One region of the Sporolactobacillus sp. Y61 genome, then DNA from elsewhere that is predicted to be linked to it. Evidence: riboswitches for the same ligand, from Rfam matches in the RefSeq annotation. Region 1 holds a riboswitch; each other region holds the start of a gene.
What was found. Region 1 has a riboswitch for S-adenosylmethionine ahead of ABNN70_RS04225 (O-acetylhomoserine aminocarboxypropyltransferase/cysteine synthase family protein). Riboswitches for the same ligand answer to the same signal wherever they lie in the genome.
Positions count from the first base shown of each region.

Region 1 (10,558 bases):
ACGTGTGCTTGAGCAGGATTTTCATGGACTCAGTTTTACCAATCTTGTTGACTTCGATGCCAAATACGGACATCGCCGGGAACCTGTTTTATTCGGCAGAGCACTTGAAGCTTTTGATCATCAGCTTCACGATGTGCTGGAAAGACTGCGGCCTGATGATCTGCTGATGATCACAGCCGATCATGGAAATGATCCCGGCTTCAGAGGCACGGATCATACACGTGAATACGTCCCGCTTCTTGTGACTTCACCCCGTTTTTCGGAAGGAGCAGCGCTGCCTGTCCGGGAAACCTTTGCTGATATGGGTGCCACGGTAGCTGAAAATTTTGCTGTGCCGCTTCCGAAAACGGGTCGCAGTTTTCTCGGAGAACTGAAATGAAACGGAGCTGATCACATGCGTATGGTCGATATCATTACCAGAAAAAGAGACGGATATGAACTGACACCGCAGGAGATTCGTTTTTTCATTGATGGTTATGTCAATGGCACAATTCCCGATTATCAGGCGAGCGCCTTTACAATGGCTGTCTATTTCAGAGATATGACAGACAGAGAGATTGCGGCCTTAACCCTGGCTATGGTTCATTCCGGTGAAACAGTTGATCTCTCCGGTATTCAGGGTATTAAGGTTGATAAGCATTCAACCGGGGGCGTCGGTGATAAGACGACGCTCGTTCTGGCTCCTCTGGTTGCGTCAGTCGGGGTGCCGGTGGCTAAAATGACCGGACGCGGTCTTGGTTTTACAGGGGGTACAATAGATAAACTCGAATCAATACCCGGTTTTCATATTGAACTGACCCCTGAACGCTTCGTCGAACTGGTCAATAACAACCGGATTGCCGTGACGGGTCAGAGCAGTGCCCTTGTACCGGCCGATAAAAAATTGTATGCACTCCGTGATGTGACTGGCTCGGTTGAGTCCGTACCGCTGATCGCAAGTTCGATCATGAGTAAGAAAATAGCTGCCGGGGCCGATGCCATTGTTCTGGAAGTCACAATGGGTAACGGCGCGTTTATGAAAGATGAAAGGGGCGCTGCGCGTCTTGCGGAAACAATGGTTCATATCGGGCAGCATGTCGGAAAGAAAACGGCGGCAGTGATTACAGACATGTCGCAGCCGCTTGGTTTTGCAGTCGGTAATGCGCTGGAAGTTAAAGAAGCGATTGACACACTGAAAGGACGCGGCCCGGAAGATCTGAAAGAGCTGGTTCTGACACTGGGCAGTTTAATGGTCATGCTCGCCGGTGCCGCATCAGATGCAGATGAAGCGCGCAGGAGACTACGGGCGTCACTGAAGAACGGCCGGGCACTGGAGAAGTTCAGAAGCTTTATCGTCAATCAGGGCGGGGATCCTGATGTGATCGATCATCCTGAGCTCTTACCGTCTGCTAAATACCAGATTGACCTTCCGGCACGGTCTTCAGGGCGGATCACAGCGATGCATGCGAAGAGGATCGGTCTGGCCGCGATGCAGCTGGGCGCAGGAAGAGCGGCAAAGGGGGATGCCATTCATTATGATGCCGGCATCGTACTGCATAAGAAAATAGGTGATCAGGTTCGAAAGGGAGACGCGCTGCTGACGATTCATACCGACACCGAGACGATCGAAGAGGTGAAAGCCGGACTCTATCAGGCAATTGAGATCGGACCAGAGTCTGCCGAGCCGCCACTGATTCACCGGATTATTACTGAATAAAGTGAAATTTCAATAAGTAGTGGGCTTTTCGGATGCACAGGACGCCCTCGTTTTTTGCCTGCGCGCATCCGCCACTGATTGTTCGTTGAACCAACCCATCAGGCTGCTGCGGGCAGTGATCCTCCACCCGGGCATGTTTGTTTACTCCCATGACCCTGAAGTGGACCTGCCCGTTCATGCGGTTCATGTGGGATAAAGGCAATTGAAGGAGCGATTTCAGATGGGGAATCTGGCAAAATATATCGATCAAACGGCACTTCAGGCAGATGTCACAGAGAAGGATATTGAGAAACTGACCGGGAGGCCAGACGCTTCGGTTTTGCCTCGGTCTGTGTTAATCCTTACTGGGTCAGCCTTGCAGCACAACAGCTTGCCGGATCAGATGTCCATGTCTGTACGGTCATCGGCTTCCCGCTTGGGGCGGGAACGGCTCAGACGAAAGCGTTTGAGACGACTGATGCCGTGCAGAATGGTGCGGACGAAGTTGACATGGTCATCAATATCGGCGCGCTGAAAAGTGGCCGCGAGGACAGGGTCCTTGATGACATTAAAGCCGTTGTCCGGGCAGCGAAGGGAAAAGTGCTGGTCAAAGTGATTATTGAAGCGTGTCTGCTTACCCGCGAAGAAAAGGAAAAAGCCTGCAGACTGGCAGTTCAGGCCGGTGCGGATTATGTAAAGACCTCAACCGGATTTTCAACCGGCGGGGCAACTGTTGAAGATGTGGCGCTGATGCGCAGGACTGTCGGGGCACGCGCGGGTGTTAAAGCAGCCGGCGGTATCCATACCAGGAAGGAAGCTGAAGCGATGATCGCTGCCGGGGCAACAAGAATTGGTGCAAGCTCAGGCGTTAAAATTGTAATGGGGAAATAAAATCCGGGACTTGAAAAATGAGGGTCATGTATGCTATAATCCTTGTCGTGCCCTTAATAGGGTATATGATAGGGCGTTGGGCAAGTGGTTAAGCCAATGGATTCTCATTCCATGATCACGGGTTCAATTCCCGTACGCCTTATACTTATGGATAAAAAAAGTCACTCTGCTGACGCTTCGTCGTGCAGAGTGACTTTTTGTGTATTCAAAATCTCTGGAAACGCCGGCAATCTCCCAATCGTCAGGTATTTGATAATAAGAGTTGAAAGCGTTTGCAATTCGCGATAAAATAAAGGTGGATCAAATGTGAACAATTTGTGACGTGATAAATTTCACATTGCGGTTCTCTGATGAATCAACTATTTATATCAGATTGTACGGAAGGGAACGAACAATAATGAAGAAAAAAAGAATTGTTATTCTTGGTGCAGGTTATGGTGGGCTTCGGACATTGAAAAAACTGCAGAACATGCATATCAATGCCAGTCTCGTGTTAATTAATAAAAATAATTATCATTGTGAAACGACCTCTCTTCATGAAGTGGCTGCGGGTTCCTCGGATGCCCGGGAAATCTGTTATCCGATTGATTATGTCATTGACCGGAAGCAGACAGCATTCATTCAGGATACCGTGCTCCGTGTCGACAGAGAGGAAAAGCAGGTCATTCTCAAAGAGCGTCCGCCGGTAAAATATGATTACCTGCTGATTGCACTCGGATTTGAGTCAGAGACTTTTGGTATTGAAGGGATTCATGAACACGCCCTGGCTATTTCGGATATTCCGTCAGTTGAACGGATTCGCAAACATATCACAGATCAGTTTGATGCCTGGCAGCAGGATAAGGAGGAGGAACATCTGACCATTGTGGTTGGAGGTGCGGGGTTCACCAGCTTTGAACTTCTTGGGGAGCTTACAAACCGTTTGCCTGTGCTCGCCCGTCGATTTGGCATCCATCCGAAAAAGGTACGTGTGATCTGTATCGAGCCGAGTCCCCATGTGCTGCCGATGTTCGATCGTAAGCTGGCTGATTATGGGACACGAAAACTGCTCGCGCGCGGTGTTGAGTTTGTGATTGGACGGGTCAACCGGCTGGTTCCCGGTCACATTTATTATCGAAATGGCAATGAAATGCATGTCATTCATGCCGGCACATTTATCTGGACAGGAGGGGTTCGCGGGAGCTCAGTCATTGAGGCCTCCGGATTCAACCAGAAGCGCGGACGTGTCCGGGTTAACGACGATCTGACAGTGCCCGGCTATCCGGATATCATGATTATCGGCGATTGCTCGGCAGTAATCGATCCTGAAAGCGGCCATCCCTATCCCACAACAGCCCAGATTGCTCTGCAGCAGGCAGATTGTGCAGCATGTAACCTGCATGCACGTATCGAAAATCGGCCCGTAAAAGCTTTTGTTTATAAATGCAAGGGAACCGTCTGCTCGCTGGGCAGGAATGATGCAATGGGTGAAGTGATGGGGAAAAATCTCAAAGGCTACCCGGCTTCATTTATGAAAAAAGTCATTGAAAACCGCTCTCTGGCAAAAGTCGGTGGTGTTGAAACGATGCTGAAAAAAGGCAGATTCAGCTTCAGCAAATAATGAGGTGTACAAAAATACAGCCCGCTCTGTCAAAAAAACAGGGCGGGCTGTTTTATATGATGTCCGATTAAATAGCGTAATTACTTGCTGCTGACCGGTTCAGGGATTTTGGCAAGGGCCTGATCCAGATCCCAGATAATATCATCTACATCTTCAATACCGATCGATACACGGATCAGATCCGGTGTGACGCCTGCAACCGCCTGCTCTTCAGGTGTCAGTTCGGCATGTGTTGTACTTGCCGGGTGAATGATCAGTGATTTCGCATCGGCAACGTTAGCAAGCAGTGAGAACAGTTTGACATTGTTAATTAATGTTTTGCCGGCTTCCAGACCGCCCTTTACGCCGAATGTGAAAATCGAACCGGGACCTTTCGGGAGATATTTTTTAGACAGTTCGCGGTACGGGTTCCCTTCCAGTTCAGGGTAGTTGACCCAGGTGACCTTCGGGTGATTGTTCAGGAACTGAGCCACTTTGCGTGCGTTCTGAACATGACGTTCAACACGGACCGAGAGGGATTCAAGCCCTTGGAGGAAGTAGAAAGCGTTCTGCGGGCTGATGGTTGCGCCGGTATTTCGGAGCAGCTGAACACGGGCCTTCGCAGCGAATGAAGCCGGAGCGAGATCCGCATAAACAAGACCACCGTAGCTCTTGTCTGGTTCTGTAAAGTCAGGGAATTTGCCACTTGCACGCCAGTCGAACTTACCGCCGTCGACAATGACACCGCCGATTGCTGTACCATGGCCACCGATGAACTTTGTCGCTGAATGAACAACGACATCGGCCCCATATTCAATCGGACGGATCAGATAAGGCGTCCCGAATGTGTTATCGATAATAAACGGAATCTTATTTTCGTGGGCAATTTTTGCGACTGCTTCGATATCAAGTATATTGATCTTCGGGTTGCCGATCGTTTCACCGTAAACAGCTTTTGTTCTATCGTCAATCGCTTTTCGGAAGTTTTCCGGATCATCCGGGTCTACAAATTTAACGGTAATGCCGAGTTTCTTCAGGGTGACGGAGAAGAGTTCATAAGTACCGCCGTATAGCGTACTTGCGGAAACGATATTGTCGCCGCTGCTTGCAACATTCAGCACCGAATAGACGATCGCGGCAAGGCCTGAGGCGGTTGCCAGCCCGGCAACGCCGCCTTCCAGGGCGGCGATACGTTTTTCAAATACATCTTCTGTCGGGTTCATGATACGGGCATAAACATTGCCCGGCCTTTTCAACTGGAAGAAATCCGCAGCCTCATCCGCATCTTTGAAAACAAATGAACTGGTCTGATAAATCGGAACCGCCCGGGCGCCGGTTGCCGGATCCGGTACCTGTCCGGCGTGCACCTGCAATGTTTCAAAACCAAATTTTCTTTCTTCTGCCATCTTAATCTCTCCCTATACCCTTAATTTTTTCATTAAATAAAATCTTAGATCGGAAAGAGTTACAGATTGGAAAGAGCTGCTGTATGAAAAAGCTGCTTCCCGCAGAGAGGAAAGCAGCTTTTTCGCCGATTCTTTTCTTATCTGCCAGAATTTAATCTGCTGGAATTAACACCATACACGATTGCCGTGCTGGTTGTCGGGCTTCGCAGGGCCAGTCCCTCCGCCACTCTTGATAAGATTTATTTAATTGTTTTCAGTTTATTCCCATTTTTGATTTTTGTCAATACAAAATAACAAGTAATTCGGTAGTTTTTATATTAATTGGACCGGGTGCCGATCGGGAATCCCGGACTTGTGATGCAAAAAAGGGAAAGAGCATCATGCTCTTTCCCTTTATAAAGGCATGTATCTGCCCGACAGGCACAATCAATACAGACCTTCAGTGGATTCCTTTGTACTGATAAAAATGTTCTTTGTCTGGGTGTAAGCATCCAGAATACTCTTGTAGGTTTCACGGCCGATACCGGATTTCTTGTAACCGCCAAAAGGTGCACCGGCAGGCAGCTGGTTGTATGTGTTAACCCACATACGGCCGGTACGGACACCGCGGGCAACTTTAAGGGCCGTGTTCAGATTGCTGCTCCATACGGCGCCGCCAAGGCCGTAATCCGACTGGTTAGCCAGTTTGATGACTTCGTCCGCATCTTTAAACTTGATGACTGTAGCAACCGGCCCGAAAATTTCTTCCTGAGCGATTCTCATGTCGTTTGTTGCATCAGCAAGCAGCGTCGGTGCCATAAATACACCTTTGCCCAGATTGCCGTTTTCCAGCTTTTTACCACCGGTGACCAGCTTAGCACCTTCATCCTGGCCGATTTTTACATAATCAAGGATTTTTTCCAGTTGACGTTTATTCACCTGAGCGCCCATCTGAACGCCGTCTTCCCACGGCAGTCCGACTTTAACTTTATCAAATGCATCTTTCAGAGCGGCCAGGAATTTATCATAAATCCCTTCCTGAACGAAGAGGCGGGAGCCTGCGCAGCATACCTGACCCTGGTTGAACAGGATGCCGAGCTGGGCGCCTTCGATAGCGCGATCCCATGGTGCATCGTCGAAGAAGATATTGGCCGACTTGCCGCCAAGTTCCAGAGTAGCCGGAATCAGGCGCTTTGCTGCAGCATCAGCCACTTCATAGCCAACCTGAGTGGATCCGGTGAATGCCAGTTTAGCAAATCCCGGGTGATGCAACATATAATCACCGGAATCTGAGCCGCGGCCTGTCACAACGTTAACAACGCCGGCCGGAAGCACCTGATCGAGCAGTTTGGCAAATTCGAGCAGACTCAGTGATGTTGAAGATGACGGATGAATGACGACTGTGTTTCCTGCTGCAATCGCCGGGGCGATCTTCCAGGCAGCCATCAGGAACGGGAAGTTCCAAGGAACGATCTGACCGACAACTCCGATCGGTTCCTTCAGGTTAATCGTTAATGTATTTTCATCCAGAGCTTTTGCTGTTCCTTCTTCAGAACGGATCACACCTGCGAAATAGCGGAAGTGGTCTGAAGCCGACGGTACATCGACATATTTTGTTTCACGGATCGGTTTCCCGTTGTCCAGTGTTTCCACAAGTGCCAGATGATCGGCATTTTCATCAATCAGGTCGGCAATTTTCAGAAGAAGGGTGCTTCGTTCCTGAATACCAACTGTTTTCCATGTTTCAAATGCTTTTGTAGCTGCCTCTACCGCGGCATCTACATCTTCGTGGCTCGCATTTACGAATTCGGCGAGTTTTTCACCGGTACTGGGATTGTAACTGGTTATCTTACGCCCGTCTGAACCATCGACCCATTTCCCCCCGATATATAATTTATAATCTGTGTCGACTGCATGTTCCAGAACTGTACTTTGAATGCTCATATACAGTAACATCCCTTTCTCGTAATAGAGTTATATTGTTTACGCTTTCATTCTAATCTACTTTTTAGAAAATGAGAAAATATTTGCTCAGCCGCTGATCCGGATGTGTCTGTATTATTCAAACGGATAACGAATGCCCCACTGATCACGTACCTGCGTCATGATATCCACCACATCCCGTGTCAGAGGCAGCGTTTTTTCGACACGTTCACCCCGAACGGCAGCGTTCATATCGTTGAATTCATAGACCATGGCATGAGCGGTGCTCCCGGCTTCGATCGTTTCTACCTTGCCATCAGGATAAGTCAGGGTTGCCTGATCAGCACGGGGGAAATTGTCAACTGTAATATAGGCTCTGTCCCCTGTGACAATACCGCGCTTGGGCAGTTTGGCCCGCATGGTTAATGTGACTGTTGCCATCTCGTCATCTTTATTTTTCAGGATAATGCCTGATGACTCATCGACACCTGTCTCGAATTTTTTCACTGCCGTCAGTACCTGATCAGGCTGGCTCGACAGGAAGGAACGGACAAAGGACAGAGCGTATGTGCCGATATCCAGGAGGGCTCCTCCGGCAAGATCCTTACTGAAAAAGCGGTTCCTGACGTCATACGGTTTCAGACTTCCGAAGGTGACATTGACCATTTTCACTGTACCGATTTTCCCGCTGTTGATTATTTCCCGTAATTTCCGGTACAGTGGCATATGAAAAATCGTCATGGCCTCGGCCACAATCAACCCTTTTTCTTCAGCCAGACGGACGACCGGATCAAGCTGTCTGCTGCTGACTGTAATCGCCTTTTCACATAAAACGTGCTTCCCGTGCCTCAGGGATTTAAGAAGATACGCGTAATGGCTGGAATGCGGGGTCGAAAGATAAATTACATCGATATCAGGATCCGCAAGCATCTCATCATAACTCCCGTAGGCTTTTTCAATATGATGCTGTTCTGTAAAAGCTTTGGCCCGTCCCAGGTTTCGCGACCCGGCCGCGTAAATCGTTCCACCGGCCGCGTGTATCGCATCGGCAAATTCAGCAGCAATTCTTCCCGGGCCAAGGATGGCCCACTTCAGTTCCTTCATTATTGTGATCACCTCATATGGTGTTTTCTGATCAGGCGCATGCCGCCCTTTCAATCCTGCAGCAGCCGGCGCGCAGGATTTTTTTAACGTATCGTGACCCGTAGCACCCTTCCCCTTGAAATTGGAAGAATGTGCAAAATGGAGTAATAGGTGCAAAATAACGGTTAAAGTATAACTTTGCTGCATGGTAGTGTCAAAGAGAGAGAACCTCCTCTGCTGATGGATTGAAAGTGACTTACAGAGTGCGGAATGTGTTGTGATGAGAAAAAACAGTGACAAATCACTTTTAATCAGAATTGCGAGGATGTATTATGAACAAAATATGACACAGAATGCCATTGCCGGTGAACTGGGGAGATATCGGACGACGGTGGAAGCAGCCGGGGGTCTCGGAGCCCTGCGAGGCAGGTACATGAATACGCTTGTGACGACCGACGAAGCGCCCGTGCCATTCTTGAAAGGGCAGATTAACCTGGATCGGAAGACTTGTTCTCTCTACTTAATGGATGTTAAAATCAAGAAGTTGACAAAATATATCTATTTACTCGGAATGAAGTACTTCCGCCTCAGAAGGGAACGAAATGATCATGAAGAAATTATTTACAGGCATCATACTTATTGTTCTGGCTGCAGCGCTTGCCGCATGTGGTCAGGACAACGGATCGGATGCAGGAACTGGAAATCTTGCCGATCAGGTCAGGGAGCGGGGCGTTCTCAAAGTTGGAACGGAAGGGACTTACGCGCCCTATACTTACCATGACAGTAAAAGCAATAAACTGGTCGGCTTTGACGTAGATGTGATCCGTGAAGCAGGAAAACGGATGGGTGTCAAAGTAGCATTTAATGAATCAAACTGGGATTCTCTTTTTGCCGGACTGAATGCGAAAAGATTCGATACGATTGCCAATGATGTCGGAGTGACGCCAGACCGTCAGAAAAAATATGACTTTTCAAGGGCATATTCGACATCACAGTCCGTCATTGTCACAAGAAAGGACAATCATAAAATAAATGCACTTAAAGATTTGAAGGGTGTCAAAGTTGCTCAGGGGTTATCAAGCAATTACGGTGAAATGACGAAAAAGGCAGGAGCGGTCATCACGGGTCAGGATGATTTGTCAAAAGCCCTGAAACTGGTCAGTCAGGGCAGAGTTGAAGCGACTGTTAACGATCAGGGAGCGGTCCTGCAGTACTTTAAAACAACAGGGGATAAGAATTTGAAGATAGCCGCCGTTATCCCGTCAAATGCAGCTGACATTGCTTTTCCGGTAGTGAAAGATAGCGGGCTGGATAAGGTGCTCTCAGAGCAGCTTGAAGCGATGAAGAAAGATGGGACATTAAAGCAGATATCCGAAAAATATTTCGGAAAGGATATCAGTAAATAATGTTTTCCCTTGTAACAGGCACGATCACCATAGACTGGGAGCTGGCTGCGCAGTCTTTCTGGCCGCTTCTGCAGGGAGGGTTAGTCTATACCCTGCCGCTGGCTGTGATTTCCTTTTTCTTCGGATTGATCATCGCAATTTGTATGGCCATTTTCCGTCTGTCGCATAATTGGCTGCTACAGCGTATTGCCCGGGTCTATATCTCAATTATTCGCGGGACTCCGCTGCTTGTTCAGCTGGCGATCATTTTCTACGGACTGCCTGATCTTGGAATCAGAGTCAGCCCCTTTCCGGGGGCAATCATTGCTCTGTCGCTGAATGTCGGCGGTTATGCAGCTGAGACGATCCGTGCTTCGATCCTTTCGGTGCCGAGGGGTCAGTGGGAAGCCGGCTATACAATTGGGATGGGTTATGCCCAGACGCTGCGTCGGATTATTTTGCCCCAGGCAGCTCGTGTGTCGATTCCGCCTTTGTCGAATACATTTATCGGTCTGGTTAAAGATACGTCACTGGCTTCCACGATTACGGTAACGGAGCTATTCCGGAGAGCTCAGGAAATTACCGCGACGAGTTATGATTTTCTGCTGCTCTATTCCGAAGCGGCGCTGATTTACTG
Region 1 covers NZ_CP159510.1:838,334-848,891, forward strand. The annotation lists gene ABNN70_RS04200 (phosphopentomutase) at 1-379, shown strand, start outside; gene ABNN70_RS04205 (pyrimidine-nucleoside phosphorylase) at 395-1,696, shown strand; partial or broken gene deoC (deoxyribose-phosphate aldolase) at 1,917-2,566, shown strand; tRNA gene ABNN70_RS04215 (tRNA-Glu) at 2,637-2,708, shown strand; gene ABNN70_RS04220 (NAD(P)/FAD-dependent oxidoreductase) at 2,964-4,166, shown strand; gene ABNN70_RS04225 (O-acetylhomoserine aminocarboxypropyltransferase/cysteine synthase family protein) at 4,247-5,551, opposite strand; SAM riboswitch class I at 5,686-5,790, opposite strand; gene ABNN70_RS04230 (aldehyde dehydrogenase family protein) at 5,978-7,474, opposite strand; gene ABNN70_RS04235 (Gfo/Idh/MocA family oxidoreductase) at 7,589-8,557, opposite strand; gene ABNN70_RS04240 (transporter substrate-binding domain-containing protein) at 9,145-9,942, shown strand; gene ABNN70_RS04245 (amino acid ABC transporter permease) at 9,942-10,558, shown strand, end outside.

Region 2 (10,558 bases), 950 kb from region 1:
TTTATGGTCCATTTCAAGAAGGTCCATCTTTTTATCAAGCTTTTTGATGAACTTCATCAGAGGTACTTCATTACCCTCACCGCGGCGGCCATTGATAGCGGTTCTCATAAAGTCTGCATTGGTTACACCACTGACTTCTCTGGGATACTGCATGGCAAGGAACAATCCGGCACGGGCCCGTTCGTCAACAGACATATCAAGGAGATTTTTTCCATTAAGTTCGACACTGCCTGCTGTGACTTCATACTTTGGATGCCCCATCACAGCAGAAGCAACCGTTGACTTTCCTGTTCCGTTCGGCCCCATCAGGGCGTGAATTTCTCCGCCTTTAATATCCAGATCAAAGCCTTTGACAATCGGCTTTCCTTCTACTGATACATGAAGATTTTTTATTTTTAATTCTGGTACTGTCATACCATAACCTCCAATAGTTAATGACGTGTGATCTGAAAGCTCACTGAAATAAATTCTCAGTCTATTCTCATTATCATCTTATATCACATGTAATCAGATAGCAACTAAAGCCCTCAGGAAAATACGTGAAAAATCTGTATAAACCTTTCTCTTCATTATAACGCTGATTTTACTCAAGAAAAATGGATGAACGGGTTTAGCATGACTCAGAATAAAAATAAAAATCCGTTTCCGGACAGTTGGCGGAAACAGATTTTTAAAACCACCCTCAGGTTAATCAGAGACCGGCAGTACAGCCCCTTTATATTTTGTTTTGATATAGTCCTGAATCTCCTTCGACTGAAGCACAGAGACAAGTTCTTTAATCGCCTTTTTCTTTTCATCACCCTTGCGCACAGCGACAACATTGGCATAAGGTGATTCTCCCCCCTCAAGAATCAGGGCATCCTTTTCCGGATTAAGTTTCGCCTGCAGAGCAAAATTCGTATTAATAGCAAACAGATCAGCTGCATTGTGCTGATAAGCTTTCGGCAGCAGAGCCGGATCAATCGGCTGAAGGAATTTCAGATGTTTTTTGTTCTCAATATCCTTCAATGTCGCCGCCATTTTGTCAACGCCCGGTTTTATTTTTAACAATCCCTTTGATTCAAGCAGCATCAGGATACGACCCTGTTCGGCTTTATTGTTGCTGATCTGGACGGTTGCGCCATCTTTAACATCATCAACAGACTTAAATTTACTTGAATAAATACCGAAGGGTTCAATGTGGATTTTTCCGGCGTTGACCAGATCCGTATGATGTTCTTTATTATATAAATCCAGGTACGGGATGTGCTGGAAGTAATTTGCATCAAGCTGTCCGGCAGCAAGTGCTTTGTTCGGCAGCACATAATCCTGGAATACTTTCACTTTCAGGTTGATGTTCGTTTTCTTAAGCAGCGGAGCCGCCTTTTTAAGTATTTCTGCATGCGGTACAGCCGTCGCGCCGACCGTCAGTGTTGTTTCTCCTTTTGTACCGCTTTGCGCACTGCCTCCGTTTCCGCAGGCAGCAAGCGCCAGAATAACGGATAAGGCCAGTATTAATGATAAAATTTTCCTTTTCATGTTGCAGTCCTCCAATAGTTCAGATGTGCTCTTCATTTAAAAATCCATCATTTATGATCTGTCTGTTTATCTCTTATCAACATGCCGGGTGATACGGTCACCGATAAACTGAATAATAAAAACAATAATCAGAATAATGACTGTCGCGACAAAGGTAATTTGATTATTATTCGCCTGAAAACCGTCATTGTATGCAATGGTGCCCAGTCCGCCTGCGCCGACAACGCCCGCCATCGCGGTATTACTGATTAAGGCAATCAGCGTGACGGTCATGCCGGAGATCAGCGACGGCCAGGCTTCAGGAAGCAGGACTTTAACAATGATCTGCAGGCGGGAAGCTCCCATCGCCTGAGCGGCTTCAATGACCCCTTTATCTACTTCCCGGAGACTGATCTCTACAAGGCGCCCGTAAAACGGGGCTGTCCCGATGATAATCGCAGGAAGAGCTGCTGTTGCGCCGATCATCGTCCGGACAATCAGAACAGTGAACGGAATCAGCAAGATAATTAAGATGATAAATGGAATCGATCGAAAGACATTGACAACTGCCGCAACAATCCGGTAAACAAACAGCTGCTCATAGAGCCCGCCTTTTGCCGTCAGGAAAAGAATCAGGCCGAGAATCAGACCAATAACAAAAGTCAGGACACCGGAAACCAGAGTCATATAAAGCGTTTGTTCGGTAGCCAGCCACATTCCCGGCCAGTCGATACTTGATAAGAAACCGTTCATCGGGAAATCACCTCAACTTCCAAATGCCCTGCCCGGAGCTTCTCAATGGAAGCTTTTATATCGGTTTCCGCACCGGTCAGATTTAATAGAAGAAGCCCTTCTGAACCGCCATTCACCGATGACAGATCGCCTTCAATGACAGCCACCTCAAGAGCCGGATTCCGGAATAAAATCGTCGACAGCGGTTTCTGGCTGTCCCCTTCCCTGAATGTGATGCGGATAATGGTCCCTCCCGGATGATGCTCCTGAAACGAGCTGATTCGCTCCTTTTCAGTCAGCGATTCGTCTGTCCGGCCGACAAACGATCTTGTGATCTCCTTCTGTGGATGCAGAAAAACATCATGAACGGAACCTTCTTCGACAATGATTCCCCGATCAAGGACAGCAACACGATCACAGATCTGATGAATGACATGCATCTCATGGGTAATGATCACAATCGTGATTCCCAGTTTCTTATTAATTTCGCTGAGCAGTCGGAGAATGTCCTCTGTTGTTTTCGGATCCAGTGCGGACGTCGCCTCATCACAGAGCAGCACTTTGGGGTTACTGGCAAGAGCCCGGGCAATGCCCACACGCTGCTTCTGGCCTCCGCTCAGCTGTGACGGATAGGACGAGTCGCGTCCTGATAGCCCGACGAGCCGAATCAGTTCCGACACCCGCTCCTTCCTTTTAGTTTTTGGAAGATGGGACAGTTCAAGCGGGAAAGCAATATTTTCAGCAACCGTGCGGGACCACAGCAGATTAAAGTGTTGAAAAATCATTCCAATCTGCTGTCTTTCCCTCCTCAATTGTTTATCTGATAAATCAGACAGCACACGCCCGTCCACTTCCACCTGACCGGATGTCGGCTTCTCCAGCATATTAATCAGCCGGATCAGCGTACTCTTACCGGCACCGCTGTAGCCGATGACGCCGAATATCTCACCCCGGCGGATGCTCAGGCTGACGTCAGACAAAGCTTCAACCGGTCCGGCATCAGTCTGGTAAACCTTTTTCACATCTTGAAGCTCAATCAACACCATTTCCTCACTTTCAAAACCTTTTCTATACGCTTAGCCGGATATTCCGGAAAATCCGAAACCTGTATCTCCTCCCTTTCACGCTTCATGAAGGTAAACAAAAAACTCCTCAATGAAAGAGGAGCCCGCTGCCTCTCTCATCTGCCAGAAACTTGCATTTCTGCAGGAATTAGCACCTTCCTGTCTTCCGAATAAACAGAAAACAGGGGTTGCCGGGCATCATCGGGCCAGTCCCTCCGCCGCTCTTGATAAGAGTGATTACCTATTCTTCTATTCTTATGCGTAAATTTAACTTAACATGGTGGCTGAAAGTTGTCAAATCGACGATTCAAAAAAACACCAGGCAAGATTTTCCTCCTGCCCGGCGTTTATGATCATTATGAAATTTTTAATTATTTTTTCGGCAACTTTAATTGATCACCTGCGAAAATCAGAGAAGAATGCAGATGATTTTCTTTCATCAGCTTGCTGACTGTCGTGCCATGCGCTCTTGCAATATCCCACAGGGTATCCCCGCGCTTAATCGCGTATGTTTTATTTGCCTGATTATGCGTCTGGCCTTTATTCTGCACATTGAAATTAAGCTTTTGACCCGGATAAATCACATCCGACTTCAAATGATTGTTCAGTTTAATTTCGGATACGCTGATTCCGTGATGTCTTGAAATCGCCCACAGGCTGTCACCCGTCCGGACGAAATAAGTTCCGCCGGACACTTTATCTGATTGAGCAGCGGCAGGACGTTCTGCCGACTGTGCAGGCTGCGCCGCTTCCTTAACTCCTGACTTATTAACCGTCTGTGCTTTCGGTTTTGCTGCAGGAACTTTAGCCGGTTCCGCTGCAGAAGCTGTTGTCGGTTTTGCTGCAGAAGCTGTTGTCGGCTTTTCTGCAGAAGCTTTAGCCGGTTTTGCTGCAGAAACCTTTGAAGGAGCTTTGGATGGCGAAATCGGATTGCCCTTCAGCCGGAGTACTTGGCCGGATCTAATCTGATTCGAGTTCAGCCCGTTCAGTGCTTTCAGCTGAGACACCGATACATCTGTCTTCTGACTGATTCCTGACAGCGTATCCCCGTCCTGAATTTTATAGGTTCCAGACGGCGTCGCCTGATTGTTGCTTGTGGCTTTCTGAGTCGTGTTCGAAGCCGGTGCGGCCTGTCTTACTGCAGGACGTACAGATTTTTTCGCTTTCTGAGCGGGTGGGGTGCTTTCAGAAATCCGTCTGGCGGTCACATATTTGGGTTCCCAGTAGCTGGATGCACCGCCATCAAAAATTTGCGTCTGACGGACACCTGTTTCTTCATTTTCAGCACTGATCATCTGGTTATTGCCCACATAGATCCCCACATGAGAAATTCCTTTATTATTGGTGTTAAAGAAGACGAGATCCCCGGCTGAAGGTTATCTCTGCTGACATAAGCACCGTACGCTGCCTGCCCCGCAGAACTGTGAGGCAGATTCACCCCTAAACGGGCAAAGACTTTCATCGTAAAGCCGGAGCAGTCGTTAGCTCCCCATCTGTATTGCTGACCAATACCCTGTCTGGCCAAACTTGCTGCATTTCCCGAAGGAGCTGCCTTTGCCTGATCTACTCCTCCGGCACCCGTTCCTGCTACAACCAGTCCGCCGATAAGCGTTGCTGATATAATTCCTTTTTTCTTCATTTTCGGATAACCTCCTGCTCGTATTTCAAAAATCACGCGTCGCTTATATGTACATGTGTATTAAACTTTTCAACAAGGTTAATCATAGTCCCCAGATTTTTCATGGCAGTTACATGCTGTTAACAGAAGCGATACGTCTTCATTACAGTTGTTTAATATTTGATGCAGGATAAGACAGCTATAAGAACATTTATCAGATCAGACAATTTTTTACAGAAAACAGCATGAGGATCTACCCGGAAAATGAAGAACAACGGCTTGCCCACTGGAAATCAGTTCTTCAGTTAAAAATTTTGCCCAAAAAAATAACCTGTCTCCTTTATCCGGAAACAGATTGATCTTCAAATAATGCACTTCAGCCTGCCGCCCCTGCCTGAACATCAGAATCCATGATTATGTTTTTCATCAGGCTTCCAGACGTTGCCGCAGGGCATGAGTCAACGCAACTGACCGCGGCTCACTGAGACGCATACCGCTCAGATCTTCAGCAGGCTTTTTCTTCTCCAGACCGTTAAAGGGATTTCTGAACAGTGAATTTTCTTTAATATAATGAAAAGTTGCTTTCGCAGCCTGGTTTTCACCGTTCTGAAATTTCCCCGTCAGCTCCCTGATAAATGGATACCAGACCGGTCTGGAGGAAGAAAGCTGCTGTTCAAGACGTAACGCAGAAAGCTGTCGCGCCTGATCCAGTGACAGCACTTTGTGAAACGCATTAGCCTTAAGATACAACAGGTATTTGCCCATCGACAGTCCCGCCTGTCTGGCATTCTGCCGTCCGGCCATCGATGCGATCTGCCACTTTGACGCCGATCCACTTCGTATGGCCGTCCGGGCCGTTCCTTCCGTGTATGCTTCGAATAATTTTCTGTTAAAATGGTCTCGCTCTGACCGCGTGATCTGATTGGTAAATACGGTCGTAATCAGACACAGGGTCTGTCCGGTTAACTGTCCCCGCGCATCGAGCCTCTCGAACAAATGTGATGTAAAGGCACTGAAAGACATATCCCGGAATGCATCCGGATCCGGAAGTAATGCTTTAGCATTCCCATCCAGGGTCTGAACGGAAATAATGCGCATGTCCGGATCGACACTCGCTTCAATATCGGATGCAACATCGAAACTGACATAGGCGGCAACCGGCCGGTCCGGCTGGAAGGTACTATGCGATAAGGGTGCAAAGCAGAACATGGAAAATCCAAGAGCCAGTACAGGTATAAGAAAATAACTGCCAAGATGAAATGAATGAGCAAGGTGAGCGGATAAAACCGTTTCCCCGACTGACAATGTGGCGGTGCGCCTCAGTCTGACCGATTCAAAATCACCATCATTTGTCAGAATGACAGCCCGGCGTCCCTGTTTGGAGACAAGAACTCCACGATTGTTCAGTTTCCTCCCCGCCCTTCTTACGTCAATGAACCTCTGAGTACTCCGGTTCAATATATGACTTTAGTGCATTGAATCCGCCGATATAGATCAGCGCTAATGCTATTATATACTTTCGATTCCTTTCAATGGTTTTGCGGCTGCATGAAACAAATTGCAGTAAATCTTTTATCGGCAGCTGCTTTTTCTTACGCAAAAACTGAACAAGCTCCTTGTGTTCTACAAGAATTTTCGCTGAAATCTTGGCGTTCTCACGGGCATCGGCATGTTTCGGGCAGTGCCTGCTCAGGACATCGAAGGTGATCCCGTATTCAAGCAACAGTTTTCTGTAACTGTCGATCTGTTCCGTGCGCTCACTGATCCGGCATTTTTCTTCATAAAAATCAATGGCTGCCTGCTGCTCAACATAGCTTTCTTCCATATTGTTTTCATCATCATGCTGCGCCTGATCCAGATAGATATTGCGCATTTGTCTTGATTCCTTACGTATGAAATCAATAATTCTGCGCCGAATAACCATATCGGCAAACGTCAGGAATTTACTGCCCTGTCCTTTTTTATACTGGTTTATGGCTTCATTAAAAGCGACCATTCCGACACTGAATTCATCCATGGTCTGATCAATAAAACGATTGCATACTTTAGAAACAACCTTTTTAATAAAAGGCTGGTACGATTCGATAATTTTATTTCTCAGGGTCTCATCGCCCTGCTGTGCTTTAAAAATATTGGTTTCAAGCGGAAAATTGTACGCTCCACCTATAGCAATCTGGCCGGCGCTCATCACGATTCCACCTCTCGCTTTTTTCTGGTCAATTGATCTTGATTTAAACATATCACGTCAATACAGTTCTGGTGAGTATTGTCAAAAACTTTTGTTAATGTCAAAATCTGTGCCGTATTTTCAGTCGAACGACATCGTTTCCTGTCAGAATCAGTAAAATGCCCTTGTCTCTTTTATACCATGACAGCTACCGCAGGGGAAGCGACATTATGGTAACATTCAGATGACAAGGGCTGTTAAAAAACATGATATTTTTACCAGATGGAGAGGGAGTCTGATCTCAGCCTTTTTCGCCGATCAGTTTCTCATAAGCCGCTGCGTCAAGTAACTGATTGAAAGCATCTGAGTCCACAGATTCAAGCTCAATCATCCAGGCCTTCTCATAGGGTGATTCGTTAACAAATTCGGGAGAATCCTCAAGATCACTATTTGTGTCCGATACCGTCCCGCCAACAGGTGCATAAAGTTCCGAGACGGTTTTCACCGATTCGACACTGCCGAACGAGTCTCCTTTTTTTAATTCATTGCCTGTCTCCGGTAATTCGACAAAAACAATATCACCTAATTCCTTCTGAGCGTACTCCGTGATTCCGATTCGGACTTTGCCGTCTGGTTCTTTTTTCACCCATTCATGATCTTTCGAGTAAAGTAAATCTTCAGGAATACTCATTATAATGCCTCCGTTTCAGTTAAGCGGCTGACCGCACTGTGTCTTTTTATTTTTTTTCAATACCATTATATCGTAATTTCTCTGTGATGCCCTTTAATTTTCCCTCATGACTTTGCCCCAGATGGCTTCGAACTGCTGCGGATTAAAGCCAACCGTAACATGTTCCCCGTCGGTTATAATCGGGCGTTTGATCAGCATGCCGTCAGCAGAAAGCCATTCCAGCCATTTTTCTTCAGGTTCGGTTCTGATCTTTGTCTTTATATCCTGGTCCCGATAATGTCTGCCACTTGTGTTAAAAAATTCCTTCAGAGGCAGTCCTGATTTTCGGTAGAGACTTCTGAGTTCATTCTTTGCAGGCGGATGCTCAGCAATCTGTATCTCGCTGTAGTTGATATCGTGGTCGTTTAACCATTTTCTCGCCTTTTTACATGTCCCGCAGGTCGGATAACCATACATCGTCAGCAACGTGCTTCACCACCCCTTCGCTTATTCTTTTTACCGGCTTTGTCCGCGCTGCCTGTTTTGCCCTTAATGGATCAGTGGCAGGTGCGACACTCCGGCGGCACCAGCAACCTGGTGAGCCCCCGCAGCGAATATACCGGGCGAGGAAAGGCACGGATCGCCCGCGGAAAATGACACCTGAGTGAAAAATAACAGGCAGGCTGAACGGGCCTGTTTCTTATAGTATAGCCTATTTCATAAGATCATCTAAAGGCATGTGACTGTTGTTTCCTGTAGAAAATAAAAAGAAAGCCAAATGATTTCCGCACGCAGGGACATAATACACCTGAGCACCGTCACCATTAATTTAATTAACAGAGGAGTGTGAAACACACATGTTTATGCAGCAGGGCGGGCAGTCTCAGACGAACTTCCCGCAGCCGCCGGACATCCTGTCCACTAAAGATCATTTGTATATTGAAGACATGCTTTCATGGAACCTGGATCTCATCAAGAAAGCACACGCCTATGCTTCTATGTGTCAGGATCAGGATGTGATGCAGGCGATGAATCGAACCTGTCAGCTTCATCAGCGCCATTATCAGGATATCCTGAATCACCTAGGTAAACACATACAGACCCCTGTTACAGGAGGGATTTCGAAATGATGAAGCAGCCCGCACAGTCGACGCCGATCCAGAATACAGAATCCCAGGTTCCGAAAACGCCGCAGATGAATGACAGGGATTATTTAAATGATTTGCTCCTGTCGGAAAAATATATGGGCATTTCCTATGTACATGCCATGCAGGAAGCGAGTCATCAGGCGCTTTATCAGGATATTAAATCTGTTTTTGATGCCACCTGCGACCATCAGCGCGATCTGTACAATCTGATGTTTAACAAGGGATGGTATAAATTTGAATCTCAGGAACCTCAGAAAATGCAGCAGACACAGCAACAGTTCAACCAGTATGCCCGGCAGCAGTTTCCCAAATAAGAAGGGGCTGAAAAAAAGACTGCTCTGGCAAGTTGCCGATGCGCCAGAAATCCGGTTTTTCTAATCCTTTCTTAATCGAATGAATTTACAGCACTGTTTCCTGAATGGAGCAGTGCCTTTTTTTACATAGAGGAAGGATCACAATCTATGGATGCAACTCGGGTTCAGCCGGCGCCTCAGGCCTGGCTAAACCCGTGGATTTCCCGGGAAATAGCATATCTTGACGCGCAGGCCGGTTTTTCCATTTAACTGGTAACATCATGCAATTTCTTTTGTACCCCTCCGAAAGTCTCATAATCTCGAAACCTATTGACCAAGGAGGGAGTTACAAAACATGTTCAAAAAAATTCTTGCTTTAACTCTTGCTGGGTCGCTTGCCTTGCCATTCGTTTCAGGGGGACACGCAGAAGCTGCAGCTCTTCCAAATAATGTCCAGCTCAAAGTTGCTGCGACTGACCTTTTAAATCTGTGGAAGTTGAAGGACAATCAGTTGCCCGACGTCAATGAACTGCTGAAAAAGTTCGGCATTCAGGTTGATCTTTCTCATCTGAAAAATCAGCCGATCGTGGTGGATATCGGTCAAAAGACAGATCAGCCGCAGAAAAACCCGGGACAGGCAGCTCAACCACAAAAGCCTGAGGCACCGGCAAAGCCGGCAGCCCCGGAAAAACCCGCAACTCCGGAAAAACCGGCACCGGACAAAAGTCCTGAACCTTCTGATCATCAGCAATCAACGAGTCAGATGAATGCATTTGAAAAGAAAGTCGTTGAACTGACGAATCAGGAACGAACAAAAGCCGGACTGGCGCCGCTGAAATCGGGAAATGCCCAGCTGGCGAAAATGGCACGTGCCAAATCGCAGGATATGCGAGACAGGAATTACTTTGACCACCAGTCACCGACCTACGGATCTCCTTTTGATATGATGAAAAAATACGGAATCAACTATAGAGCAGCCGGAGAAAATATTGCAGCCGGTCAAAAAACCCCGGAAGAAGTCGTTCAGGGCTGGATGAACAGCCCGGGACACCGTGCGAATATTCTCAACGCTAATTTTACAACAATTGGTGTCGGCTTTGTTGAAGGTGGATCATACGGCACGTACTGGACTCAGGAATTTATTGGAGAATAATTTTCAATCCGTTATTTTAATTCATTAATCATAAACTATAACAGGCAGCGCCGGACCATGTATCCGGCGCTGCCTGTTATTTCAAATCGGTAAGGTAACGTTGCGGGCGCTGCTGAATAGTATGAAAAAAGAAGCTTGACTTCGCGGAGGTTATGACGATGAGTAACCCGCTATATGTAGCCCTCGGCGATTCTCTTACCGTGGGCGTGGGATCAA
Region 2 covers NZ_CP159510.1:1,792,342-1,802,899, reverse strand. The annotation lists gene sufC (Fe-S cluster assembly ATPase SufC) at 1-414, opposite strand, end outside; gene ABNN70_RS08525 (MetQ/NlpA family ABC transporter substrate-binding protein) at 688-1,518, opposite strand; gene ABNN70_RS08520 (methionine ABC transporter permease) at 1,585-2,250, opposite strand; gene ABNN70_RS08515 (ATP-binding cassette domain-containing protein) at 2,247-3,269, opposite strand; SAM riboswitch class I at 3,407-3,527, opposite strand; gene ABNN70_RS08510 (LysM peptidoglycan-binding domain-containing protein) at 3,665-4,300, opposite strand; partial or broken gene ABNN70_RS08505 (NlpC/P60 family protein) at 4,547-4,755, opposite strand; gene ABNN70_RS08500 (anti-sigma factor domain-containing protein) at 5,338-6,369, opposite strand; gene sigI (RNA polymerase sigma-I factor) at 6,341-7,099, opposite strand; gene gcvH (glycine cleavage system protein GcvH) at 7,380-7,769, opposite strand; gene ABNN70_RS08485 (Spx/MgsR family RNA polymerase-binding regulatory protein) at 7,863-8,225, opposite strand; gene ABNN70_RS08480 (hypothetical protein) at 8,606-8,878, shown strand; gene ABNN70_RS08475 (spore coat protein) at 8,875-9,210, shown strand; gene ABNN70_RS08470 (CAP domain-containing protein) at 9,545-10,342, shown strand; gene ABNN70_RS08465 (GDSL-type esterase/lipase family protein) at 10,501-10,558, shown strand, end outside.
Region 2: it holds a riboswitch for S-adenosylmethionine, as region 1 does, so the genes downstream of both, ABNN70_RS08515 (ATP-binding cassette domain-containing protein) here and ABNN70_RS04225 (O-acetylhomoserine aminocarboxypropyltransferase/cysteine synthase family protein) in region 1, are expected to answer to the same signal.

Region 3 (10,558 bases), 810 kb from region 1:
GTTCAGGGAGGAGCGTATTTGTGTTGTGGATTAATTTCATTACAAAAGGAAAATTTTTTCACCATTTTCAACCCATTGTCAATCTGGAGAACCGGACGATTGAAGGTTTTGAAGCCCTGTTCAGGTCGCCTCTTTTTTCGACTGTCGAGGAGGCTTATCAATTGGCCAAAAAGAAACGAAGACTTTATGAACTGGATGTTCATTCCGTACAAAAAGCCGTCCGTACATTCGCCGAGTCCGGGCAGAAGGATAAGGGGCAAAAGTTATTCCTGAATATTTATCCTTCGACCTTGCTGCACGCCGGTCTGGTTTCCGTGATCAAGGATCTGATCGGGACTTATCCGTTTCTTGCCGGACAGCTGGTTTTCGAGATGGTTGAGAACGAGCGTATTGATGATCTGTCCGGGTTGCAGGACGTGCTGAAGCTGATCAGGCAGGCCGGCATACGGATCGCCGTGGATGATTTTGGTAAGGGGCCCGATAACATGAACCGGACGATCGAGATTGATGCCGATTACATTAAACTGGACCGTTACTTTTCGATTGACCTGAGAACGTCGGAGAAGAAACAGGCGTATGTCGCTTTTCTTATCCGATTTTGTGAAAAATTTCATACAAAACTGATTTTTGAGGGCCTTGAAACCGCAAAGGATATTCACTACATCAGAGAAATGGGCATTCATTATGCGCAGGGCTATGCGCTCGGTCGTCCGCATCTGCTGGGTAAGGCGGTGCGTGGGCATGCTTAGTTCGCAGGCATGGATCTGGCTTTTATCAGGTCTGGATCTCGTCCTGTTCTGTATGGTCACCCTGTGCTACATCCACATCAGACGTGCAGTTAAGAAAACGAAACTTTCCGGCAGAACACTGGAACAACAGATTTTTGAAGCCAAATCAAAAAAGGTCCCGGACAGGCGAAAGCACTACCGGCTGGTTGTGGACGATGAACCGTGCCAGGTGCGGATCCTTGATTTCGGGGATCGCGACCTCCGGAAACTTAATAATAAAAATGTGGATGCAAAAATAAAAGACATCAGCCTTGGCGGTATCAGGCTCTCCTGTCCACTTAATTTTCCGATAAAGGAGGAAGTGCTTATCTATGTCTCATTCCCGATGGATGAGGGGACACTGATACATATGCAGGGAACAGTTGCCTGGAAAAAGGTGAAACATGGGAGGACAGCGGTCGAATATGGTGTGCTTTTCAGCGACTTTCTGCAGCGGAAGAAACCAGAATTCAGAATTATATGAACCACAGGGAACTGGAGAAAATATCAGTCCGCCGACATTCAGGTGATGAACCGAAAGCTCTTTCCATTGACAGAATGGCCTGATTCATAGTAGACTAATATCAACTTAATATATCTTATCAAGAGTGGCGGAGGGACTGGCCCGATGAAACCCGACAACCAGCATCGAAAAAGGTGTATGGTGTCAATTCCAGCAGATGCTCAATCTGAGAGATAAGAAAAATAAACGTAAAAACCCGACGATTATTTTTCTTGTATAAAAGAAAGATAATCGTTTTTTTTTCAGCAGATAGCCCGTGTCACGCCGCTCCGTCAGGGAGGGTCAATCACCACGCTCCAAAGGACGCAGCTTGTGAGCCGTGAAATTTTGTGCAGATAGAGACAACTTGCCTGACCAACAGCCGGTCGTGGACGTTGCCCGGAAAACAGGCTCGGCATCGCTGCCAGGTGGCTCTGTAAATGAGTAGACGGAAAAAATTCCGCTTAACTTAGTAAAAAGAATACAAAACAGCTTCAATAGACGGAGGGATTCCGCCTATTGGTTTCAAAAACATGAAAAGAGAGGATCTTTCATTGCCTAATCGGAAAAATTCCGCTTATGATACGCTGAAACCCGTTCTATTCTGCATTTAAGCGGAAAATCTCCGCTTATTAAGCAAACGAACAAGATTTTTATTAAAGGGGGAGATCCGCATGATCAGGGACGCAGAATACGCGCAGATTGACAACTATCTTGATTTATACCTTTACGCCGGTGAATTACAGGATAAAGAATGGCAGGCACAGATTCGGGTCAAGCTGACTGAGTTACTGGAGGCGTTCAGGAGTTCGGCAGAGAGGTATGAACACACCCTTCGCCGCCAGTATGTGGAAGTCAGCCGCGCGCTGCTCACGCTCTGTCAGAAAATCCGCACCCATATGATTGAACCAACAGATGCGATCGCCGCGCAGCTTTTTGCCCTGAAACAGAAACGCCTGGAACTGGGAAAAGAAATTGATGCCATCAGCAGCGGCGGTCAGCGGATAGGCTAAGGCTGCGTAAAGATAACAAGGACGTGGGTATACAGCCTGCGTCCTTTTTCCATGCGGGCGGATCATGAGCCCTGCTGTTTATAGTAGAACACGGCCAGCTGGGTGCGATCACGCAGCCCCAGTTTAACGAGTATTGAACTGATATAATTGCGGACGGTGCCTTCGCTGAGATAGAGGGCCTGGGCAATTTCACGGTTAGATTTCCCGCTTGCGACCTGCTCGATCATCGCAATTTCACGTTTATTCAGATGAAACGATTCGAAATCCGGCCGGCTCTTCTGTCTGATCAGTCCGGGGATTTTTCTGACAACCGTATCGCCGAAGACCCGCTGGCCGCTTGCCACCGCTTTTAATGCCGGAATAATGCTTTCAAAGTTCTGCTTCAGAATATAGCCCTTAGCTCCGATTTTTAACGCTTCGATAATATACTCGTCATCTGAGAACGTGGTCAGGAAGAGCACATTTGCCTGCGGGTCCTCTTTGAGGATCACCGCTGCGGCGTCTATCCCGGTCATGGCGTCCATCCGGATATCCATCAACAGAATATCCGGTTTCAGCCGGCGATAGAGGGAGATGGCCTGACTTCCGGACGCGCCGCATGCAAGTACCTGAATCACCGGATCCGATTCAAGTATCGTCTGAAGCGATGCGGACACCAGCTGGTCGTCATCCACAATAAGGACCTTCATGATGGCTCTGCCTCCTTTAATTGCTCTGCCTTTTTAGGTACGGAAATAAAGATTTTAAATCCCTGCCCCATCTCGAAATTGATCACACCCCGTAACGCTTCAACCCGGTCCTGCATGTTCTTCAGGCCGATGCCTTCACCGGTATCGACCGGACGCGCCTGCCCGTTATCGGAAATCATTAACTGGTAGAAAGCCGGATGTTCCCGAAGGATGATCCGGGCAGCTGTCGCATTGGAATGACGGGCCATGTTGGACAAAGCCTCCCGGACAATCGAAATCAGTGCGACATTGACTTTGCTTCCCGGCAGCTTATGAACCGAATAATCAAGCGTGACCGGGCAAAAGGTGAACTTATCCTTCAGATCGTTCAGCTGCTTTTCAAGATCGATCGACTCGTCATACAGATCATGTACACTGGAGCGGATGCTGGTCATCGCCTCGGACAGTGTCTCTTTTAAGCGCGAAAGCTCCTCTTTCGTTTTTTTATCACGGTTGATGATCAGCAGGGCACCGGTCTGCAGCAGGGCACGGGAGAGCAGATGACCGACATTATCGTGAATCTCCCTTGCGATTCGGTTGCGTTCGCCAAGCGTTGCCATGCGGACTTCCGTGTCCTGGTTTATCAGCAGATCCTGATTCTGTTTTTTCAGTCGAAAAGCCATCTCCTTCTTCGTATCACGCAGATCGTAGAATTGATTTTTTAATTTAAAAAGGGACGCCGTCCGGTATCTCAGACAGGCGGAGAGCAGCAAGAGCGCCAGGACGAGCATCTGAATCCGAATATCAGATGGCCGGGAGACGGCAAGTGACAGCACGCCCGGGAGCAGGATCCACTGCCCTTTTGAAAAAAAGGAATCATAACAGATCAGCGGCAGAAAAACATAAAACCAGGGCAGGAAAAAGGAAAGTAAGAGGTACACGGCCGTCAGGAAGAGCCGGATGCGCGACTGGTCATAGTAGCTGAGCAGACAGGCACACGTAAAGGAAAGAAGGACGGGGGCTACATTGTCGGTGAATGTGGCCCCGGTCAGGTATACGGCCAGACAGCCGGTCATTAAAATGAGTTTATCGATGAGTGCATCCATAGCGATCTTCCATCCCTGATTCATTCTGTTACATTTATTTAAGCATTTTTCCGGTGCAGGTACAATGCCGGTGATTCATGACAATTGTCATTTCAATTGATGATTGCCGGCACTACCAGAGAAGCGCGGCGCCGGATACACTGGAGATATAAGGGAAGGGAGCTGATCGAGCCATGATTCATGTTCACAATCTGGTTAAAAGGTATGGTGATCTGGTTGCCCTGGATCACCTGTCCCTTGACGTTCATGAAGGGGAGATCTTTGGCCTGCTCGGACCTAATGGATCAGGCAAAAGCACAGCGATAAACTGTATGTTATCGCTGCTCACGTTTGATAAAGGGGAAGTGACGATCTTCGGGAAAAAGATGTCTCCGGACGCTTATGAGATTAAAAGACATATCGGGATTGTAATGCAGAACGTTGCCGTCTTTGATGAACTGACCGTTTATGAGAATATTGACTATTTCTGCGGGCTGTATATCAGTGACAGAGAGGAACGGAAGCGTCTTGTCGAAGAGGCGATTCACTTCGTTGAACTCGATGCCTGGCGCAAGTTTCGACCGAAGAAATTAAGCGGCGGCCTGCTGCGCCGACTTAATATCGCCTGCGGCATTGCTCATAAACCGAAACTGATATTTCTTGATGAACCGACCGTCGCGGTGGATCCGCAGAGCCGGAACAAGATTCTTGAAGGGATCGAACGCCTTCAGGCAGAGGGGGCGACCATCGTTTATACCTCTCATTATATGGAGGAAGTGGAACAGATCTGTACACGGATCGTCATCCTTGATAAAGGACGGGTGATTGCATCAGGCACGAAAGAGGAACTGAAGGCGATGATCACCCTTGGTGAAAAAATCACAATCGAGGCTTTTTCCATTGATGAAGGGCAGCTGCAGGAACTGCGCCATATGCCCGGCATCGTTTCCGTTGAACATCCGGATAAGCGACTGATTATCAAGTCCGGCAAGGGAACGAATAACCTCGAGGCTGTGCTTGAATTTTTAAAGAAAAATCAGATCGGTTTTGGAAGAATTTACTCTGAACTACCGAGCCTCAACGACGTGTTCCTGGAAATCACCGGGAAACAGTTGCGGGACTGAAAAGGAGGTGGGGTCATGTTCCGGCATGTATTTATTTACCGATTGAAATGTCTGATCCGCGACCGGGAGCTGGTCTTCTGGACCTTTCTGTTCCCGATTATCCTTGGCACCTTTTTCTATATGGCGTTTATGAACATCGGCAATAATGAAGCTTTTCATCCGATTGACGCGGCGCTCGTCCCAGGCGGAGAAGAGTCGTTCGACGCCCCGTTTCAGGCCGTGATGAAAGAGGTGTCGACAGGTAAGGACCGGCTTTTTAACCTGAAGCAGGCAACCGGCCGTGCTGAAGCTGATCAGTGGCTGAGGCAGGGAAAGATTGACGGCTATTACACAAGTGGCCGGACGATCGAACTGACGGTCAAAGAGACAGGCATGAATCAGAGCATCATGAAAAGCTTCGCCGATCAGTACCGATCCGCCAGTGCGGCGGTGACGCGCATTGCTTCAGAAAATCCGGTTGCCATGAAGGACGGCCTGCTGAGCGATATTGGCGATCAGCATCACTTTGTCAAGGAAACGGCAGGAGGCAGCGCGGAACCGGATAACCTGCTCAATTACTTTTATTCGCTGATTGCCATGGCCTGTCTGTACGGCAGTTTCTGGGGCATGAAAGAAGTGACTGATATTCAGGCGGACATTTCCGACCGGGCGGCAAGAGTCAATATGGCGCCCGTTCATAAACTGAAGGCGTTTCTGGCCGGCAGTTTCGCCGGGTTACTGATCCTCTATGCGGAAATCCTGCTACTGCTGGCCTATCTCCATTATGGACTGGGGATTGATTTCGGGCACCGGACCGGTTACGTCCTTCTGACTGCGTTTGTCGGCAGTATTCTCGGTCAGTCATTCGGTGCCTTTATCGGTGCGATCGTGAAAACCGGAGAAGGGCTGAAAATCGCTCTCCTCATCGTTGTGACGATGGTCGGATCCTTCCTGGCCGGGATGATGTATTTGAATATGAAATACCTGATTGCCGAACACGTCCCGCTGCTGGCCTGGATCAATCCGGTCAATCTATTAACCGACGCATTCTATGCCCTTTACTATTATGATTCGCTTCACCGGTTCACGCTCAACCTGCTCGTGATGTGCGGATTTATCATCCTGTTCTGCGCGGGCACCTATCTGATGGTCAGGAGGCGAAAATATGCCAGTCTTTAAGCTGTGTATGAAACTATTCCTGAGAAACTGGCTTTCTGTTTCTCTTTATATCGTGATCTTTCTGGCTATTTCCATCGCCATCTCAGCGACCAGCACATATGAAGGGCGGACCGGTTTCAGGCAGGAAAAGGCAAAAATCGCGTTCATTGATGAAGAAAAAACGCCGCTGACTGAAGGCTTTCGCCAGGAGCTGGGAAAGAGTGCCGAGTTTATCTCCATCCCGGATCAGACGGAAAAGCTGCAGGATGCCCTGTTTTTTCGCAATGTGACATATATTATGCGCATCCCCCGGGGATACAGTGAAAATATGCTGGATAGCGGCTCGATGCAGATTGAAAAAACGGTTGTCCCCAACTCGGCAGAAAACGCCTATATCGACCTCCATGTCCGGCAGTACTGGAATCTCGTGCGTCTGTATGCGAAACATGACCCTGATCTGACGCAGCAGCAGCTGGCCGAACGACTGAAACAGAACCTGGCCGGTGACACGCGCGTTACGGTACAGAAACAGAAACAGGCGAAAACCTCGGAGAGCTTTTCCATGTACTATTTCAACTTTCTCTCCTATACGCTTTCAGCCGTTCTGATTCTGGGCATTTCCGCCGTTCTGATGGTGTTCAATAAGCTTGATGTCCGCCGGCGCATCTTTTGCTCACCGATCCGTCATCTGCAGTTTAACCTGCAAATGTTCTCTGCCATTCTGCTGTTCGCCGTGGTGTCTCTGGTGGTGCTGGTCGGTTTCTGTTTTCTGCTTGATGGCAAAAGCATCGGCACACCAAACATGGTCTATTTTATTCTGAATGCGACGGTCTTTACGGCATGCATCTCCGGCCTCAGTTTTCTGATCGGCAGCCTGATTAAAAATTTCAGTGCCATATCGGCTGTAGCTAATGTCCTGACACTGGGCCCCAGTTTTATCAGCGGCGTCTTTGTCCCGCAGGAGTTTTTGAATGACACGGTACTGAAAATAGCCAGCTTTACACCGACCTACTGGTATGTCCAGGCGAACGCAAACATCGCCAGGCTGACTGATTTCAGCTGGGAAAGTCTTCAGCCTGCGCTTTCAGCCATGGTCATTGTTCTGATATTCACAGCAGCCTTTATTGCACTAGCACTTGTAATTGGAAAAAGAAAACGGCTGATGAGCTGACGACAGGGAAAAGACCGCCCTTTTCGAACAGGCGGTTTTTTTCTGTTCTCCCTTGCTTTTCAGGGTGAAATCCGCGTCCCGTTCGCCCGGCCCCCCAATGCAGGCTGGAGGGCAAATGAACGGTGACATGTTTCTCAATCAAATCTTTTGACCATGATGGACCTGTCCGGTTACGATGAATAAAGAAAGAGAAAGGCTGGTGCATATTGGTGGAAAAAGCAGTGATTGGAAAAAGTGGAATCCACGTGAATCCGCTCGGACTTGGCACAAATAAAGTCGGAGGCTATAATCTGTTTCCAAATCTGGATGATGAAACAGGCAGGAAAGTCGTTCAGACAGCCATCGATCATAAGGTGGAAATGATTGATACGGCCTTCATGTACGGGCTCGGCCATTCGGAGGAACTGATTGGTGAGGTTCTGCAGCACAATGACCGCCACAAGGTGATTCTGGCCTCTAAAGCGGCGCATCAGGTGGCGTCTGACGGGTCAGTGACACTGAACAATTCGCCGGAGTTTCTGAGGCAGGCGGTGGAGGACAGCCTGAAACGTCTGCAGACGGATTATCTGGATATTTTCTATATCCACTTCCCGGACGAAGATACGCCGAAAGCTGAAGCCGTCGGTGCCCTGCAGAAACTGCGGGAAGAAGGGAAGATCCGCGCCATCGGGGTTTCCAATTTCTCACTGGAACAGGTGAAGGAAGCAAACCGTGACGGATATGTCGACCTGGTTGAAAATCAGTACAATCTGTTTCAGAGAGGAGCAGAAAAGCAGCTGCTGCCCTATCTGAAAGAAAACCGGATCTCCTTCGTTCCATATGAGCCCTTTGCGGCGGCGCTCCTCACCGGCCGTTATTCTGCAGATCATATGCCGACCTTTACGAAAGAGGATCACCGTCACGAGATTGATCTGTACGCCGCGGATCAGCTGGAGGCGAATATCCGGAAAGTGGACCGGCTCAGACCGATCGCCGAGGCAAGCCATGCGACTGTTGCTCAGCTCGTACTGGCGTGGTATCTGAAAAATCCGCTGATCGGGCCCGTCATTCCCGGAGCCAGAACGCCGGAACAGCTGCTGAGTAATCTCGGAGCGTACGACGTCTCGCTCAGTGATGCAGATTATCAGGCCATTGATAAACAATTTGCCTGAACGTGATATATAGAAAAAAGTCCGGACCACCTGATCCGGACTTTTTTAGTGCGCACTAACGGGCAGCCCCCGGGTGGAGCAGCCCGATGCGTTCAACTTTTGGGATTCACATCATCCTCCGGGTTCCCCGCAGCGTGGCCTGTTTCACGCTAATTTATGCTGAGAGAGAAGATAGGCCTCTGACTTTTTCTGATCAAACACACCTTCTGATTTGGACATGACTACTGAGGCGAGTGCATTGCCGACGACATTGACTACAGTCCGCAGCATATCCAGAATACGGTCAATGCCGGCAATGAATGCGACGCCTTCCAGCGGCAGTCCCATCGACCCCAGTGTCGTCAAAAGGACAACGAACGATGCCCCGGTCACGCCGGCCATTCCTTTCGATGTCAGCATCAGGATAACAAGAAGAGTCAGCTGATGGCCGAGGGAAAGGTGAATACCGTAAATCTGTGCAATGAACAGGGCGGCAATCGACTGATAGATTGCCGATCCATCCAGATTGAACGTATATCCGGTCGGGACCACAAATGACGTGATCGATTTCGGACAGCCAAACCGGACCATTTTATCCATCAGCCTGGGCAGGACCGCTTCCGAACTGGCAGTTGTGAAGGCAAGAAGCAGTTCGTCTTTTAGAATGCGGAACAATGTGAAAATACGTGTTCCGGCAGCTCGTGCGATCAGCCCGAGAACGAGGAGAACAAACAAGATCATCGTCCCGTAAATGACAAGCACCAGTTTGCCGAGCGGGATCAGTGAAGAAAGACCGAACCGGGCCACATTGACGCCAATCAGCCCGAACACACCGAATGCCGCAAACTTCATGACCAGATTGGTGACCCAGTACATCGCTTCCAGCGTGCCTTCAAAAAAGTTCAGTACTGGCTGTCCGCGTCTGCCGATCGATGCCACGCCGATTCCGAAAATCACTGAGAAAAAGATAACCGGCAGCAGATCGCCCTGCGCCAGTGACTGAAACACATTACTCGGGATGATGTCGACAAAATGGCTGACCACCCCTGTCTGCTCACTCGATCTGGCTGTCTGTTCATAAGTGGAAATGTCCCCCTTCGAAAGACTGGATAGATTAATGCCCGACCCCGGATGGAATACGTTGGCGGAAATCAGACCGATCCCGAGTGCCAGCGTTGTGATGATTTCAAAATAGATGATCGTCTTCCCGCCGAGTTTCCCAAGTTTTTTCACATCACCGACACTGGCGATAGAGACAATCAGTGCCGACACAATAATCGGAATAACGATCATCTTGATCAAATGAATAAAAATATCACCGAACGGCTGGAGAATAGCCATCGCTGTTTCATTACCGTAAAAAACAGCCCCAACCACAATCCCCAGGATCAGTCCGGCGAAAATCTGCGTTGCCAAACCAAATTTCTTCAATTTATTTAACCACCTTTACCGTCTACTGCTTTTCTGTCTCTGTCCTTAACGATGAACGATCCAGGTAACCGGGCGTGCGGTCCTTATGATTATGAGAGCAGTCACAATATAATCAGGCAAACACCATGCAGAAGCATAACCCCGGAAATTTTATTATACAACAGGATCGCCAATGCACAAATTGCACAGTATATTTGATCGGTCGGGGACTTGCATGACGGGTTTGAGCAGTTAACGGTGCGGTTAATTGTCTGTCGTAAACCGGATAATTTTTGAGAATGTCGTCCTGATTTTTCCTGACGGATGCGGCCGGAATCTGTCGATCGGGTCACATTTGCGCGTGACACAGGCTTTTTTTCATATTCACAAATTAGACAAATAAATGTACACTTAAATGTAATGGAAACGCAGCCATACTTCTGATCAGACGGCAGGCAAGAGCATAGGATTTTCCTGTGACAGATAAATAAGGGCGACGAAAAATGGGTAAAAAAAGATGACGTAATTTGTACGGTAAAGTGTGGCCATCT
Region 3 covers NZ_CP159510.1:1,644,976-1,655,533, forward strand. The annotation lists gene ABNN70_RS07800 (EAL domain-containing protein) at 21-749, shown strand; gene ABNN70_RS07805 (PilZ domain-containing protein) at 742-1,251, shown strand; SAM riboswitch class I at 1,364-1,470, shown strand; gene ABNN70_RS07810 (hypothetical protein) at 1,944-2,282, shown strand; gene ABNN70_RS07815 (response regulator transcription factor) at 2,345-2,971, opposite strand; gene ABNN70_RS07820 (histidine kinase) at 2,968-4,056, opposite strand; gene ABNN70_RS07825 (ABC transporter ATP-binding protein) at 4,230-5,159, shown strand; gene ABNN70_RS07830 (ABC transporter permease) at 5,175-6,317, shown strand; gene ABNN70_RS07835 (ABC transporter permease) at 6,304-7,467, shown strand; gene ABNN70_RS07840 (aldo/keto reductase) at 7,674-8,618, shown strand; gene ABNN70_RS07845 (cation:dicarboxylase symporter family transporter) at 8,763-10,028, opposite strand.
Region 3: it holds a riboswitch for S-adenosylmethionine, as region 1 does, so the genes downstream of both, ABNN70_RS07810 (hypothetical protein) here and ABNN70_RS04225 (O-acetylhomoserine aminocarboxypropyltransferase/cysteine synthase family protein) in region 1, are expected to answer to the same signal.